3 regions of the Thauera sp. 63 genome follow, and region 1 is predicted to be linked to each of the others. Evidence: riboswitches for the same ligand, from Rfam matches in the RefSeq annotation. Region 1 holds a riboswitch; each other region holds the start of a gene.
The links. A riboswitch is a leader RNA that binds a small molecule or an ion and turns the genes downstream of it on or off. The one in region 1 is predicted to bind cobalamin.
Positions count from the first base shown of each region.

Region 1 (5,276 bases):
GCGCGCCAACGGCCTCGATCTGGACGAAGGGGCGGCGCTCTCACGCGTGCACGGCGTCGCCCGTGCCACCGCCGCCAACCGCGCCAGCATGCTGCAGGACGTGCTCGCCGGCCGCCGCACCGAGATCGACGCCATCACCGGCGCCCTGCTCGCCATGGCCGAGACGGGCGGCTTCGAGGTGCCGACGCATCGGGCCGTACATACCCTGGTGCGCGCGCTCGAGCACGCCGAGGCAGGAACCCCATCCGATCGCGGGTGATGCCGTGGCAGACCGCCGGGATTCGCAGTCGCACGCGGCCTGCCCGCCACGCGATCGCGTCGGGGAATGGCCGCCCCCTACGGTATAGTCGGGCACATCGGCGATCCGTCCAGCCCTGCCCATGCCCCCAGTCCTGCAAGCCCCCCTCATCGTCCGCACCCTGCTGCTGCTGATCCTTGCCGCGGGGGCGTATTTCCTCAGCGGTTTCCTCGTGCCGGTGCTGGCCGCGCTGGTCATCGGCTTCGCCAGCTGGCCGCTGTACCGCCGGGGCGTCGTGCTGTGCGGCGGGAAGACGGCGCTGGCCGCGAGCCTGGCCCTGATCGTCGTCATCTGCGCGCTGATCGTGCCGCTGACCGTCGCCCTGCACTACGCGCTGCAGGAAGCCGGCAACTTCATTGCCTGGCTGCTCGAAGCCAACCGGACCGGCGCATCGGTCCCGGACTGGATCCGGGCCCTGCCGATGGTCGGCAACCGGCTCGCCGAGTACTGGCTCCTGCACCTGGGCGAGCCCCAGGCACTCGGGCACTGGGTGGAGATCATCAGCGGCGAGCACCTGGGCAACATCTACCGCGCGCTGCTGAGCGCCACCGGCGATCTCGCGCGGCTGGCCCTGACCACGCTGTTCATGCTCATCACGCTGTTCTTCGTCTACAAGGACGGCAGCCGGATCGCGGCGCAGCTCGACGTCGTCGGCGAGCGCATCCTGCCGACGCGCTGGCAACGCTTCTCGCGCGTGGTGCCGTCCACCGTCAGCGCCACTGTCACCGGCATGGGCCTGATCGCAATCGGCGAAGGGGTGGTGCTCGGCGTGGCCTACTGGATCGCCGGCGTGCCCTCACCCGTGCTGCTCGGCGTGGTCACCGGTTTCATGGCGCTGATCCCCGGCGGGGCGCCGCTGTCCTTCACGCTGGTGTCGCTGTACCTGGTCGGCTCGGGCGACCTTGTCGCCGGGCTGGGACTGTTCGCGTGGGGGTCGATCGAGCTCTTCATCGTGGACAAGACGCTGCGCCCGCGCCTGGTCGGCGGCCCGGTGAAGCTGCCGTTCCTGCCCACCTTCTTCGGCCTGGTCGGCGGCGTGCAGACCATGGGGCTGGTCGGCCTGTTCGTCGGCCCGGTGCTGATGGCGCTGCTGGTGGCGATCTGGCGCGAATGGCTGCTCGGCATTGAAGAGCCCGCACCGGTGGCCAGCGGGACGGCACCGGCGGATGCCACCACGGACGCCATCGCGCGCCCATCCCCCGCCACACGGTCGTACACGACGATCGACTAAGGGCAGGAGCGGACGCGATCGCAGCAGGTCGGCACGCAACCCCTAGTAGTCAACCGGGTCGCCAAGCACTACCCGCAGTATCACTGTTCACACGTCAAGCTTGACACACGGCACCCGCCGGCCCTAATGTCTGCCCGTCACGGCTGCCCGGTTCCGACCGGGCAAGGGAATCCGGTGACGCATCGCAAGGTGCGGAATCCGGAGCTGCCCCCGCAACTGTAATCGGTGAGTCTTGCGCTTTTCCATGCCACTGGACGAATGTCCGGGAAGGCCGGCGCAGGACGACGACCCGAGAGCCAGGAGACCTGCCGCGACGCTTCCCTTAACAGCTCGGGGCGGGGTGTCCCTGACAAGAGGCATGGCTCAGACCATTTCACTTGCACGCTTTCCTGATGGCACGGCAGCACCGCATGGCATGGCCATGCGCGTGACGCATCACGCCCGTCCGTCGGAGATCCGCCCCGCCCGCACCGGATCTCCGCCATGCCCGCATCTGCCCGCCTCGCCCCGGCGCTGACGCCAGCTCCGCACGTACCGTCGATCACGGCCCCGCGCCCGATGCTGCGCTTCGGCGCCGCAGACACGCCGCGCATCCTCGAACACCTGCGTGCGCTGGATGCCGACGACCGGCTGCTGCGCTTCAGCCACGGCATCCGCGACGAGGGCATCGCCGCCTACGTCGCCAGCCTCGATTTCGCACGCGACCACGTGCATGGCCTGTGCACCGCGCAGGGCGACATCGTCGCCCTCGCCCATGTGGGGGTGCGCGATGGCGAGGTCGACTTCGGCCTCAGCGTCATCGCAGCCTACCGCCAGCGCGGACTCGGACGCGCGCTGTTCGGCCACGTCATCGCGCTGGCCCGCCTGCACGACGCGGTCCGCATCGTGTGCCACAGCGTCAGCCCGGCGGTGCTGCACATGGCGGCCACCAGCGGCTTCCGCCGTCCCGGCGGCAGCCACACCGCCCCGCTGACGCTGGAACTGCGGGCCGCGTCCCGCTGCGCCGACGACGCCCCCGCAAGCAGCCGGGCAGTCGCCTGACGCTGCCCTTGCCTCCCAAACCCCGCTCATTCGAATTCACCCAGACGAGGACATCCCGTGGACCGACTTCCGACCGAAGCGCTTGATAGCGCCATGCAACTCGCCGCATTCCAGATCATCCGCCGCAATGGCGCCGTCGTCGCCTTCGATCCGAACAAGATCGCCGTCGCCATGACCAAGGCCTTCCTCGCCGTCGAGGGCCGCCAGGGTGCGGCGTCCTCACGCGTACGCGACATCGTGGCCCGCCTCACCGATACCGTGGTCGGCGCCCTCACCCGCCGCCTACCCGACGGCGGCATGCTGCACATCGAGGACATCCAGGACCAGGTCGAGCTGGCGCTGATGCGCTCGGGCGAGCACGACGTCGCGCGCGCCTACGTGCTCTACCGCGAACGCCGCGCTGCCGAACGCGCGGCGCAGAAGGACGCCGAAGCGCAGGCGGGCGGCGCCGGCCCAGTGCTGCACGTCGTCGATGGCGAAGCGCGCCGCCCGCTCGACCGCGCCGCCCTGCTCGCCGTGTGCCGCGAGGCCTGCACGGGGCTGGACGGTGTGTCCGCCGACACCGTGCTCGAACACGCCCTGCACAACCTCTACGACGGCGTGCCGATTGCCGCCGTGCGCCAGGCGCTGGTGCTGGCCGCACGCACACTGATCGAGCGCGAGCCGGACTACGGACGTGTCGCCGCCCGCCTGCTGCTGTCGGCGATCCGCGTCGAAGTGCTCGGGCACGAGGCCTCGCAGGCCGACATGGCCGACCCCGACCAGGGTTATGCCGCCTGCCTGCCCGCCTTCATCCGCCGTGGCATCGAGGCGGAGCTGCTCGATCCCCGGCTGGCCGACTTCGACCTCGCCCGCCTGGCGGCGGCGATCCGACCCGAGCGCGACCTGCAGTTCGACTACCTCGGCCTGCAGACGCTGTATGACCGCTACTTCCTGCATGTCGACGACCGCCGCATCGAGCTGCCGCAGACCTTCTTCATGCGGGTGGCGATGGGCCTGGCGATCAACGAGATCGACCGCGAGGCACAGGCCATCGCGTTCTACGAGCTGCTGTCGAGCTTCGACTTCATGAGCAGCACGCCGACGCTGTTCAACAGCGGCACCCGCCATTCGCAGCTGTCGTCCTGCTACCTGACGACGGTGGCCGACAGCCTCGAGGACATCTACCAGTCGATCAAGGAAAACGCCCTGCTGCAGAAGTTCGCCGGCGGTCTGGGCAACGACTGGACGCCGGTGCGTGCGCTCGGCAGCCGCATCAAGGGCACCAATGGCCAGAGCCAGGGCGTGATCCCCTTCCTCAAGGTGGTCAATGACACCGCGGTGGCGGTGAACCAGGGCGGCAAGCGCAAGGGCGCGGTGTGCGCCTATCTCGAAACCTGGCACCTCGACATCGAGGAATTCCTCGAACTGCGCAAGAACACCGGCGACGAGCGCCGCCGCACGCACGACATGAACACCGCGAACTGGATCCCCGACCTGTTCATGAAACGCGTGCTGGAGAATGCCGAATGGACCCTGTTCTCGCCGGTCGACGTGCCCGACCTGCACGAGCGCTACGGCCAGGACTTCGAGGCGGCCTACCGCGCGTATGAGGAAAAGGCCGAGCGCGGCGAGATCCGCCTCTTCAAGCGCCTGCCCGCCCTCCAGCTGTGGCGCAAGATGCTGACCATGCTGTTCGAGACCGGGCATCCGTGGATCACCTTCAAGGACGCCTGCAACCTGCGCTCGCCGCAGCAGCACGTGGGCGTGGTGCATGGCTCCAACCTGTGCACCGAGATCACGCTCAACACCTCGGCCGAAGAGACCGCGGTGTGCAACCTCGGCTCGGTGAACCTGCCCGCCCATCTGGTGCGCGACGGCGACGGGCGCTGGACGCTCGACCACGACAAGCTGCAGCGCACCGTGCGCGTCGCGATGCGCCTGCTCGACAACGTCATCGACCTCAACTACTACGCCACGCCCAAGGCGCGCGCCGCCAACCTGCGCCACCGCCCGGTGGGCCTGGGCATCATGGGCTTTGCCGACGCCTTGCACATGATGGGCCTGGCCTACGCATCGGACGCCGCGGTCGAGTTCGCCGACCGTTCGATGGAAGCCGTGTGCCACGCCGCCTACTGGGCCTCGACCGAGCTGGCCGAGGCGCGCGGGCCGTATTCCAGTTTCCGCGGCAGCCTGTGGGACCGGGGCCTCCTGCCGCAGGACAGCCTCGCGCTGCTGGCCGAGGGCCGCGGCCGCAGCGGCGCCGGCGGCGGCGCCCTGCTCGAAGTCGACCGCTCCTCCGCGCTCGACTGGGGCCCGCTGCGCGAACGCATCGCCCGCCATGGCATGCGCAACTCGAACTGCGTCGCCATCGCACCGACCGCGACGATCTCCAACATCGTCGGCGTGTCGGCCTCGATCGAGCCGGACTACCAGAACCTGTACGTTAAATCCAACCTGTCGGGCGAGTTCACCGTGGTCAACGCGCATCTCGTGCGCGAGCTGAAGGCGCTCGGCCTGTGGGACGAAGTGATGGTGGCCGACCTCAAGTACTTTGACGGCTCGCTCGCCCCGATCGAGCGCATTCCCGCCGAACTCAAGGCGCGTTACGCGACCGCCTTCGAGATCGAGCCGCACTGGCTGGTGGAAGCCGCCTCGCGCCGGCAGAAGTGGATCGACCAGGCGCAGTCGCTGAATCTCTATGTCGCCGCCGCGTCGGGCCGCAAG
Region 1 is NZ_AMXC01000057.1:569-5,844, forward strand. Features, by position in the region: partial or broken gene C664_RS19675 (ketopantoate reductase family protein) at 1-259, shown strand, start outside; gene C664_RS19680 (AI-2E family transporter) at 381-1,529, shown strand; cobalamin riboswitch at 1,653-1,856, shown strand; gene C664_RS19685 (GNAT family N-acetyltransferase) at 2,013-2,570, shown strand; gene C664_RS19690 (ribonucleoside-diphosphate reductase subunit alpha) at 2,628-5,276, shown strand, end outside.

Region 2 (5,276 bases), on a different contig from region 1:
GGATCCACCGCCACGTCGGCGGCATCGAACACCAGCGCGAGCAGTGCGCTGACGATCTCGCTGTAGCGTGCGGTCGCCGCGTCGGGGCGGCAGCGCTGGGCGGCCACGTCGGCACGCAGGTCGGGCAAGGCATCGAGCGCATGCAGCGCAAGCGCGACCCGGGTGAACAGCCTGGCACCGCCCAGCACCAATGCGCCGGCCCGCTCGCCGCCCAGCTCGGGCCGGTCGAGCCAGGCCCGCACCTCGGCCTCGGCCGCCCGGCTCGCATCGAGCTGCGCTTCGCGCTGGGCGCCGAATCGTGCGCCGTCCGACGCCAGAAAAACGTTCGAGGCACCGCGCTCGCGCTGCAGCTGATGCACGAGTTCGCTCACCGCCTGCACCAGCTCGCAGCTGAGCGCGAGCCGTTCGAGATCGTCGATTTCGCAGCGGCGCGCTGCGAGCAGGAATGCGAGCGCCGTCTTCATGCCGTCCTCCGGGGGTGTGGGGTCTGCGCGAGGGAGTCGCGCCCACGGGGACAAGCAAGAGTTGTGCACGTGGCTGGGCATGCCGCCGCGCACACGGTGTCGACCGGGATCACCCGGCCGCAGCACGCCCCTACTTCAGGATCGGCCGCACCCGCCCGATCTCGTCGACCAGCCGCTCGCCCGCCTCGTCCGCCCTGCCCCGCCAGCCGTCGAAGTGCAGCAGCTCGGTCAGCGGCATGCGCTTGAGCCAACCCGCCGACTCCAGCTCGGGCCTGTCGTAGAAATGGCTGACGTAGCCGATGCACAGATAGGCGATCGGCACGATGTCCTGCGGAATGCCGAGCGCCTCGCGCAAGGTCTGCTGGTGGAGGATGCTGACCCAGCCCACGCCCAGGCCCTCGGCTCGGGCGGCAAGCCACAGGTTCTGCACCGCGCACACCGCGCTGTAGACGTCCATCGCGCCGATGTGGGTGCGGCCGATCACCACCGGGCCGTTGCGGCTGCGGTCGCAGGTGATGCACAGGTTGACCGGCGCCTCGAGGATGCCTTCGAGCTTGAGCTTGCGATAGGTGTCGCGCTTGCCTTCCTCGAACATCAGCTCAGCCTCGGCATGGGCGGCGCGGAAGTCGGCTTGGATCTTCTGCCGCACCTCGCGCGAGCGCACGAGCACGAAGTCCCACGGCTGCATGAAGCCGACCGACGGGGCATGGTGGGCGGCCGTCAGCGCGCGCGCGAGCACCTCGTCCGGGATCGGGTCGGGCAGGAACTGGCCGCGCACGTCGCGCCGGGTGTGGATGGCCCGATAGACGGCGGCGCGCTCCTCGGCGCTGAACTGCGGATCGGTCTGGACGGCCTGCGAAGGACTGCTCATGAAATTCCCCTTGTCGTAGAGCAGTGGACAACCGCCGACCAGGCGGCTGCTTGATACGCTTCGGGGCCGGTCTTCCGGCTGTGGATCATCTCGTCCGGGCGCCTTCCCGATCCTTGCGGACCAGTGGCTGGGCAAACCATGCCCGGACAATCCCCATAACGGCGCTGGGCGCGCAGCGGAGTTGCGCCGCTTTCCCGATTCTCCCGCGACTGGCGCGGGCACCCCGAAGCTCGAAGGGCGAGAGGTTACCCCAAAGACGGGGCTCGCCGGAACCGTTCAGCCGCGCTGGCGACGCGCCTCGAACAGGCAGATGCCGCTGGCGACCGACACGTTCAGGCTCTCGACACTGCCGTGCATCGGGATGCGGGCGAGTTCGTCGCAGGTCTCGCGCGTCAGGCGGCGCAGGCCGTCGCCTTCGGCACCCAGCACCCAGGCCACGGGCACCTTCTGGTCGATCTCATACAGAGACTTCTCGGCCTCGCCGGCGGCACCGACCACCCACACGCCGGCATCCTGCATCTCGCGCAGTGCGCGGGCCAGGTTGGTGACGGTGATGTAGGGCACGGTGTCGGCCGCACCGCTGGCGACCTTGACCGCGGTGGCGTTGAGGCCCACCGCGCGATCCTTCGGCGCCACCACCGCATGCGCACCGGCGGCGTCGGCCACGCGCAGGCAGGCGCCGAGGTTGTGCGGGTCCTGCACGCCGTCGAGCACCAGGATCAGCGCATTCTCTTCGAGGCTGTCGAGCACGTCGGCGAGCTTGATGTCGCGCCGCGTGGCGTCGACCTTGGCCACCACGCCCTGGTGGCGCCGCGTGCCGACCAGCGCGTCGAGCTTGTCGCCTTCGCTGGACGTGATGCGTGCGCCCGCGGCCTCGGCCTGGGCAACGAACTTGCGCACTCGGGCGTCCTTGCGATCACCGGACAGGAAGATTTCCAGCACTGAATCCGGCGCGTGGCGCAGCTTGGCGGAAACGGCATGGAAGCCGTAGATGAGGCGGGTGGAGACAGTTTCTGGGGCTTTAGCCACGGCGGGTTCCCTTGGTCGAGGTCTTGCCGCCAGGACGTGCGGCCGGTTTGGAGGCGCGCGATTCTACCGGCTCGGCAACGGTCGCGGACGCCTTCACAGCCTTCGCAGCGGATTTCTTCGCTGGCTTGGCTGCAGGCTTCGCCTTGGCGCCCGCCTTGACTTTGGACTTGGCCTTGGCGGCGGGTGCCTTTGCCCTCTTCGCAGGCTTGCCCTCCGCCTTGTCCGCCGCCTTGCGCTTCTTGCCGGCCCGCGCGCTGGCCGCCTCCTCCGCCGCGAGTTTCTGCGCCGCTGCCTCCTGGTCGGCCGCCTTCTGCCAGATATCGTCGAGCACGCTCGCTTGCGGCGCCTTCTGCGCGGAAAGCGCCGTTGCGGCCTTGACGCGCGACTTACGCGCCGGCATCACCGGCGTGGGGGCCGTTTCCGGCACGGACTGCGCCTTGTCCCGGGGCTTGCGCGCCGGCTTTGCCGCGGTGGCGGCCGGTGCAATCACTTCTTCGGCCGGCACGGCGGCAGGCTTCGCCCGCGTCTTCCTTGCCGGCTTGGCGACCTCCACGGCAGGCGCCGCGGCCGGTGCTGCCACGACGACGGTCTCCACCGCTGCCTTGTCGGCAGCCGTCCTTGTCGTTCTGCGCGCACGCCGAGGTGCGGGAGCCGGCGTCTCCTCCACCACGGCGACAGGCTTCTCGACCGCCAGCGGACCTTCGATCAGGCGGAAGTCGATCTTGTTGGTCGCCATGTCGACCCGCACCAGCTGCACCTTGACCCGATCCGACAGGCGGAATTGCTTGCCCGTGCGCTCGCCCAGCAGGGCGTGGCGGGTCTCGTCGTAGTGGAAGTAGTCGCTGCCCAGATCGGAGATGTGCAGCAGGCCCTCGATGAAGATGTCGTCGAGGGCGACGAAGAGGCCGAAGGACACGACCGCCGACACGCTGCCGGTGAAGATCTCGCCGACGCGGTCCTGCATGAAGTAGCACTTCAGGAAGGCGACCACGTCGCGCGTGGCGTCGTCGGCGCGACGCTCGGTCATCGAGCAGTGCAGGCCGATCTGCTCCCAGTCGCCGGGGCGGTACTGCTCGCCCGCCAGCGCGGCCTTGATGCCGCGGTGGATCAGCAGGTCGGGATAGCGCCGGATCGGCGAGGTGAAGTGGGTATAGGACTCGTAGGCAAGGCCGAAGTGGCCGACGTTATCCGGGCTGTACATCGCCTGCTTGAGAGAACGCAGCATCACGGTCTGCAGCAGCTGGGCGTCGGGACGATCCCTAACCTGCTCGAGCAGCTTGGCGAAGTCGCCCGCGCGCGGCTCGTCACCACCGCCCAGGCCGAGGCCGAACTCCTTGAGAAACTCGCGCAGCTTGGCGAGCTTGTCCTCGGAGGGGCTGTCGTGCACGCGGTACAGCGCCGGGTGCTCGCGGCTGGCGAGAAAGTCGGACGCACACACGTTGGCGGCGAGCATGCACTCCTCGATCAGGCGATGGGCGTCGTTGCGCACTTCGGGTACGATCTGCGCGATCTTGCCGTTGTCGTCGAAGATCATCCGCGTCTCGGTGGTCTCGAAGTCGATCGCGCCGCGCTTGGCGCGCGCCTTCAGCAGCACGCGGAAGAGCTGGTCGAGGTTCTCCAGGTGCGGCAGCAGCGCGGCCAGCTCGTTGCGCACCGCCGGATCCTTGTCGTACAGCGCCGCGGCCACCTGGGTGTAGGTGAGGCGCGCATGCGACCAGATCACCGCGGGGTAGAAGCGGTAGGACTTGATGTCGCCGGTCATCGAGATCGCCATGTCGGCAACCATCGCCAGGCGCTCGACCTGCGGGTTCAGCGAACACAGGCCATTCGAGAGCTTCTCGGGCAGCATCGGGATCACCCGACGCGGGAAGTACACCGAGTTGCCGCGTTCGAAAGCATCCTTGTCGAGGCCATTGCCAGCGCCCACGTAGTGCGACACGTCGGCGATCGCCACGATCAGGCGGTAGCCCTTGCCCTGGCGCTCGCAATACACCGCGTCGTCGAAGTCCTTCGCGGTCTCGCCGTCGATCGTCACCAAGGCCAGTTTCGTGAGGTCCTCGCGACCCGCCCAGTCCTTCTTGCGAACCGCTGCCGGGAGCTTGCGCGTCTCTGCCTTGGCCTCCGCCGAGAACTCGAACGGCAGGTCGTGCTTGCGCAGGGCGATCTCGATCTCCATGCCCGGGTCGGCATAGTTACCCAGCACCTCCACGATGCGTCCGATCGGCTGCGTGACCTGGGTCGGCTGCTCCACCAGTTCGACGGTCACGATCTGGCCGGGCTGGGGCTTCTTGCGCCCACCCGGGGCGATCAGGATGTCCTGCGCCAGGCGGCGGTTCTCAGGCACGACGATCATCACGCCATGTTCTTCGATCACCCGGCCGACCACACGCGTGTTGGCGCGCTCGAGCACCTCCACCAGCTTGCCTTCGGGGCGGCCGCGACGATCCTGGCCGGCGATCCGGACCAGGACACGGTCGCCGTGCAGCAACTCGCGCATCTCCTTGGGTCCGAGGAAGATATCCGCGCCGCCGTCGTCGCGGCGCAGGAAGCCGAAGCCGTCGGGGTGGCCCTCCACGCGGCCCTTGATGAGGTCGGCCTTGGCCGGCAGCAGGTAGGCGTCGCGCCGGTTGCGCACGATCTGACCCTCGCGCTCCATGGCACGCAGGCGGCGGTCGAAGTGCTCGCGTTCGTGGGACTGGATGTCGAGCGCGACAGCCAGTTCATCGAACACCGTCGGCACCCCGCGCTCAGCCAGCACCTGCAGCACGTACTCGCGGCTCGGCAACGGCTGCTCGTACTTCTGCGCCTCACGTTCGTGGAAGGGATCGGCGAGGCGGATCGCACTGACGTGTGCTGCCGCAGCCTTGTGTGCAGCGCGGCCACGGCCCGCAGCGGATGCGTCGCCCCCCCCC
Region 2 is NZ_AMXC01000060.1:2-5,277, reverse strand. Features, by position in the region: partial or broken gene C664_RS19790 (nitrate- and nitrite sensing domain-containing protein) at 1-464, opposite strand, end outside; gene bluB (5,6-dimethylbenzimidazole synthase) at 595-1,335, opposite strand; cobalamin riboswitch at 1,383-1,576, opposite strand; gene rlmB (23S rRNA (guanosine(2251)-2'-O)-methyltransferase RlmB) at 1,612-2,364, opposite strand; gene rnr (ribonuclease R) at 2,357-5,203, opposite strand.
Region 2: it holds a riboswitch for cobalamin, as region 1 does, so the genes downstream of both, bluB (5,6-dimethylbenzimidazole synthase) here and C664_RS19685 (GNAT family N-acetyltransferase) in region 1, are expected to answer to the same signal.

Region 3 (5,276 bases), on a different contig from region 1:
GTCACCGCCATCGACAGGATCACCGCCAGCGAGGCGGGCAGGACCAGCGCGAACGCCGCGTAGCTTGCCGCGCCGGTTGCGCCCACCACCCAGCCGACCAGCGGGAAGAAGCGCGCCGCGTGGTTCAGCCGCTCGGGCGACCACGGCACCCAGGCCGGCACCGGCAGCCGGGTGAAGAAGCCGAGCGCGGTGAAGAACAGTTCGAGCTGGTAGCGCATGCCGTGTGCGTCAGCCCTGGTCGCTGACGCCGGCCGACTCGAAGCTCGCCATCTCGTTGAGGAAGCTCACCGCCGATTGCACCAGCGGCCAGGCCAGCACGGCGCCGGTGCCTTCGCCCAGGCGCAGGTCCAGCGACATCAGGGGCTCCACTCCCAAGTGGTCGAGCTGGATGCCGTGGCCGGGTTCCTGCGAGCGATGAGCGAACACGCAGTAGGGCAGCACGTTCGGGTCGATGGCGTGCGCGACCAGCAGTGCAGAGGTGACGATGAAGCCGTCGATCAGGACCAGCATCCTGCGCTCGGCGGCGCCGAGCATGGCGCCGGCCATCATGGCGATCTCGAGGCCGCCGTACTCGGCCAGCACCGCCAGGGGATCGATCGGGCGGCCGCCGCGCTCCAGCGCCTGCTTGAGCAGGGCGCGCTTGTGGATGAGGCCGGCGTCGTCCAGTCCGGTGCCGCGGCCGGTCACGGTGTAGAGGTCGGCGCCGTGCTCGGCACCGACCAGGCAGTGCGTCAGCAGCGAGGCCGAGGCGGTGTTGCCGATGCCCATCTCGCCGAAGCCGACACAGTTGCAGCCGTTGTCTGCCAGCGCATGGGCGATCTCGCGTCCGCGCTGCAGGGCGGCGTCGCGCTGTTCGGCGCTCATCGCCGGCTGTTCGATGTAGTTCGCCGTACCCGGCGCGATCTTGGCGTCGATGAGGCCGGCGCGCTTGCCGAAGTCGTGATTGACCCCCGCATCGACGACGGTCAGCCCCAGCCCCATCTGCCGGCTGAAGACGTTGATCGCGGCGCCGCCGGCCAGGAAGTTCTCCACCATCTGCCAGGTCACGTCCTGCGGGTAGGCCGACACGCCCGCCCGCGCCGCGCCGTGGTCGCCGGCGAAGACGACGATGTGGGGCTGGCGCAACTCGGGCGTCAGCGTCTGCTGCACGAGGCCGATCTGCAGCGCCAGCGGCTCGAGCCGGCCGAGGGCGCCAAGCGGCTTGGTCTTGCGGTCGATCTTGTGTTGCAGCTCGGTGGCAATCGCCTGGTCGGGCGCGGTGATGGCGAGGTTCATGACGCGAGGTTTCCGGTGGAGCGGCGTCGGGGCCGCGGCTGGGTGGGGAGTGAGTTTAGTCCTGCTTCAGCACCAGCGGCAGGCCGGCGGCGACGAACACCACACGCGGGCACAGCGCGGCGACCGCCTGGTTGAGCCGGCCGGCCTCGTCGCGGAACAGGCGGCCGAGCGGGTGCTCCGGCACCAGGCCGAGGCCGACTTCGTTGGCGACCAGCACGATGCGGCCGGGCAGTCGCGGCAGGGTCGCGAGCAGCGCGTCGCGCTGCGCGCGGAACAGCGGCAGGGCTTCGGCATCGGCGCCGGGCGGCAGGCTCTCGGCGTCCGCCAGCAGGTTGCTCAGCCACAGCGTCAGGCAGTCGACCAGCAGGCAGCGGTCGGGGGCTGCCTCGCGCCGCAGCGTGTCGGCGAGCGCCACCGGCGTCTCCACCGTGCGCCAGCCTGCGGGTCGGTCCGCCTGATGGCGACGGATGCGTGCCGCCATCTCGTCGTCGAGCGCCTCGGCGGTCGCAATCACGGTCACCGCCAGCCCGGATTCGGTCGCGCGGCGCTCGGCCTCGCGGCTCTTGCCCGAGCGCGCGCCGCCCAGGATCAGCTCGCATGTCATTGTTCTGATGGCTCCTGTCCGGAAAGAGGACTGTCATTTATTGCAGTGCACGATACTCGCCCGTACGGTATCATCCGCCCCCACTGCCCCGGAAGGGGCGGCGCGTTATCGGTGCCCACGGGCGATTCTCGCCTAGGGTTAAACGGGAAACAGGTGCGCGGACCATCCTCTGCTCGATGGCCGCAATGCCTGTGCTGCCCCCGCAACGGTAAGTGCGCGCAAGGCGGATCACGCAGCCACTGGGAGGATCTCTCCCGGGAAGGCGACCCGTCCGTCCGGCCTCTGGCCGGGCAGCGCACGAGCCCGGAGACCGGCCGGAACGCGAAATGGCGGATGTGCCGCGGGGTGGCGGCGACGGGCGCGGTTTGTCTTGCTCTCTTCGGTTCTCCCCTGCTCGCGGTGCGTCCATGTGAAGTTGCCATGACGTGCGGGGACGCGCGCCATGGCGCAGGGAGTTCCGACAATGAAGATCCGCCTTTCCGCGCTGGTTTCCGCGTGCGCGCTCGCTTACCCGTTCGTCCCGGCCCAGGCCGACGATGCCCAGCTTGGCCACGTCGTGGTCACCGCCACCCGCCAGCCCATCACGGCCGACGAGGCGCTTGCCAGCGTCGACGTGATCGACCGCGACGAGATCGCCCGTGCCGGCAATGCCACGCTGGTGCAACTGCTGTCCAGCCGTCCCGGCGTACAGGTGGCGAGCAATGGCGGTCCGGGCTCGAGCAGCAGCGTGTACCTCCGCGGCGCCAACTCGGGGCACACCCTGCTCCTGATCGATGGCGTGCGCGTGGGGTCGGCGACCAGCGGCTCGCCCACGCTCGAGAACCTGCCGCTCGAGCTGATCGACCGCATCGAGATCCTGCGCGGCCCGGCGAGCGCGCTCTACGGTTCCGATGCGATCGGCGGCGTGATCCAGGTGTTCACGCGCAAGGGACGCGAGGGTTTCCAGCCCAGCGTGCGTGCCGGCGTCGGCACCGACGGTGCGCGCACGCTGGGTGCGACGCTGGCGGGCGGGGTCGAGCGGCTGCGCTACAACGTGTCCGCCGGCAGCGAACGCAGTGACGGCATCGATGCCAAGCCGAAGTCGACGCGCGGCAGCGATCGCGACGACGACGGTTTCCGCAACGAGTACTTCAGCGGCTCGGTGTCGCTCGGTTTCCGCGACGCCGACGAGATCGGCCTGACCGTGCTGCATTCGGACATGCGCAACTGGTACGACAACGCCAAGGTGTTCAACTCGTATCTGGACAAGCGCACCGACTCGCTGGGGCTGCACATGCGCAACCAGATCACCGCAGACTGGACCAGCACCTTGCGCTTCGGCTACGGCGCGGACGAGTCGCACAACTACTCGGACCGCAACGCCAAATCCACGTTCGAGACCGCGCAGCGCCAGTTCACCTGGCAGCACGACATCGCCCTGGGCGTCGGCTCGCTGCTGGCCGCCTACGAGTATCTCGAGCAGGAAGTCGATTCGACTGCCGACTATGACAAGACACAGCGGCACACCAATTCGGTGCTGCTCGGCTGGAGCGGACAGTTCGATCGCCATCACCTGCAGGTCAACGCCCGCCATGACGAGGATTCGCAGTTCGGCAGCAAGACCACCGGTGCGCTGGCCTACGGCTATCGGCTGACGCCGGAGTGGCGCGCGCGTGCCAGCATCGGCACGGCGTTCAAGGCGCCCACGTTCAACGACCTCTACTTCCCGTTCAGCGGCAACCCGAACCTGAAGCCCGAGGAGGCGCTGAACCGCGAGGCCGGCCTGGTGTGGGAGCGCGGCGGCACCAGCCTCAGCGCGACCTACTTCAACAACCGCATTAAGAACCTGATCGCGTGGGCGCCGGTGAACCCGGCCGATCCGATGGGCGACTGGGCGCCGGCCAACGTGGCGGAGGCCTCGATCCAGGGCGTCGAGTTGGCTGCCAGCACGATGCTGTGGGATTACCGCGTGCGGGCCAGCATCGACTTCCTCGACACGGAAGACGAGGAAACCGGCGATGAGCTCGGCCGTCGTGCGCGCATCGGCGGCTCGCTCGGCATCGAGCGCGCTACCGGGCCGTGGACCTGGGGGATGGAGTGGAACGCGCAGGGGCGGCGGTATGATCGAATCCCGAACAACGCGGCCAACCGCATGGGCGGCTACGGCCTGCTGAACGCCTACGTGCATTACGCGCTGGCGCCGGACTGGAGCGTGGAAGTGCGCGCCAACAACCTTCTCGACAAGGACTACGAGCTTGCCCAGAACTACGGCACCCAGGGGGCCAACGCCTTCGTGGCCGTGCGTTACGCGATGCACTAAGCCGCAATGCTCGTTGCCACCGACCGTCTCCGTGTCGTCGGGGGTCGGGCCCTGATGCTGCTCGGCCGCCACCATCCCATCCTGCTCGCCCTCAGCCTGCTGTCGGCGGCGGCGCTTGCACTGCTATGGGCGCTGGTGGCCGGTGACATGCCAATCGGCCTGTCCGAAGTATTCGCTGCCTTGACCGGCAGTGAGGGCATGGCGGCGGACATCGTGCGCGAGCTGCGCCTGCCCCGCGCCTTCGCCGCCTTCGTCTGCGGCGGCCTGCTCGCCACGGCGGGTGCGCTGATGCAGGTGCTGCTGCGCAACCCGCTGGCCGATCCCTACATCCTGGGCATCTCCGGTGGTGCGGCGGTGGGGGCGCTGGTGGCGCTCACGCTCGGCGCGGCCTCGATCTGGGTCGATACGCTGGCCTTCGGTGGCGCGCTCGCCGCGATGCTGCTGGTGTTCGGCCTGGCGCATGGCGACGGCAGCTGGACGCAGACGCGGCTGCTGCTGACCGGGGTCATCGTCGCCGCCGGATGCGGCGCGGCGGTGACGCTGATGCTGGCGCTGGCGCCCGATACCCGGGTGCAGTCGATGCTGTTCTGGCTGATGGGCGATGCCAGTGGCGCGGCGCGGCCCTGGCCTGGGCTGGTGGTGCTGGTGCTGGGTCTGGCCGCGGTGATGCCCTTCGCGCGCGACCTGAACGTGCTCGCGCGCGGCGAGCTGAACGCGCGTGCGCTGGGTGTGAGCGTGCGCAAGCTGCGCATGGGCCTGTACGTGCTGGCCTCGCTGCTGACCGCGACCGCGGTGACGCTGGTGGGCTCGGTGGGCTTCGTCGGCCTCATCATTCCCCACCTCGTGCGGCTGGTGCTGGGCAACGACCAGCGCGTGCTCATCCCCGCTGCCGCGCTGGCCGGCGGCACCCTGCTGACGCTGGCCGACATGGCGGCGCGCACCGTGATCGCGCCGCAGCAACTGCCGGTCGGCGTGCTCACCGCGCTGATCGGCGTGCCGGTGTTCCTGTTCCTGCTCGCGAGGCACCCGCGGTGAGCGCTTCGCGTACCGATGCGGTGCCGCTGCTGGAGGCCGAGCGCCTCGCCCTGCAGGTGGGCG
Region 3 is NZ_AMXC01000021.1:16,617-21,892, reverse strand. Features, by position in the region: gene C664_RS15075 (adenosylcobinamide-GDP ribazoletransferase) at 1-218, opposite strand, end outside; gene cobT (nicotinate-nucleotide--dimethylbenzimidazole phosphoribosyltransferase) at 229-1,275, opposite strand; gene cobU (bifunctional adenosylcobinamide kinase/adenosylcobinamide-phosphate guanylyltransferase) at 1,331-1,879, opposite strand; cobalamin riboswitch at 1,972-2,211, shown strand; gene C664_RS15060 (TonB-dependent receptor domain-containing protein) at 2,343-4,178, shown strand; gene C664_RS15055 (FecCD family ABC transporter permease) at 4,233-5,213, shown strand; gene C664_RS15050 (ABC transporter ATP-binding protein) at 5,210-5,276, shown strand, end outside.
Region 3: it holds a riboswitch for cobalamin, as region 1 does, so the genes downstream of both, C664_RS15060 (TonB-dependent receptor domain-containing protein) here and C664_RS19685 (GNAT family N-acetyltransferase) in region 1, are expected to answer to the same signal.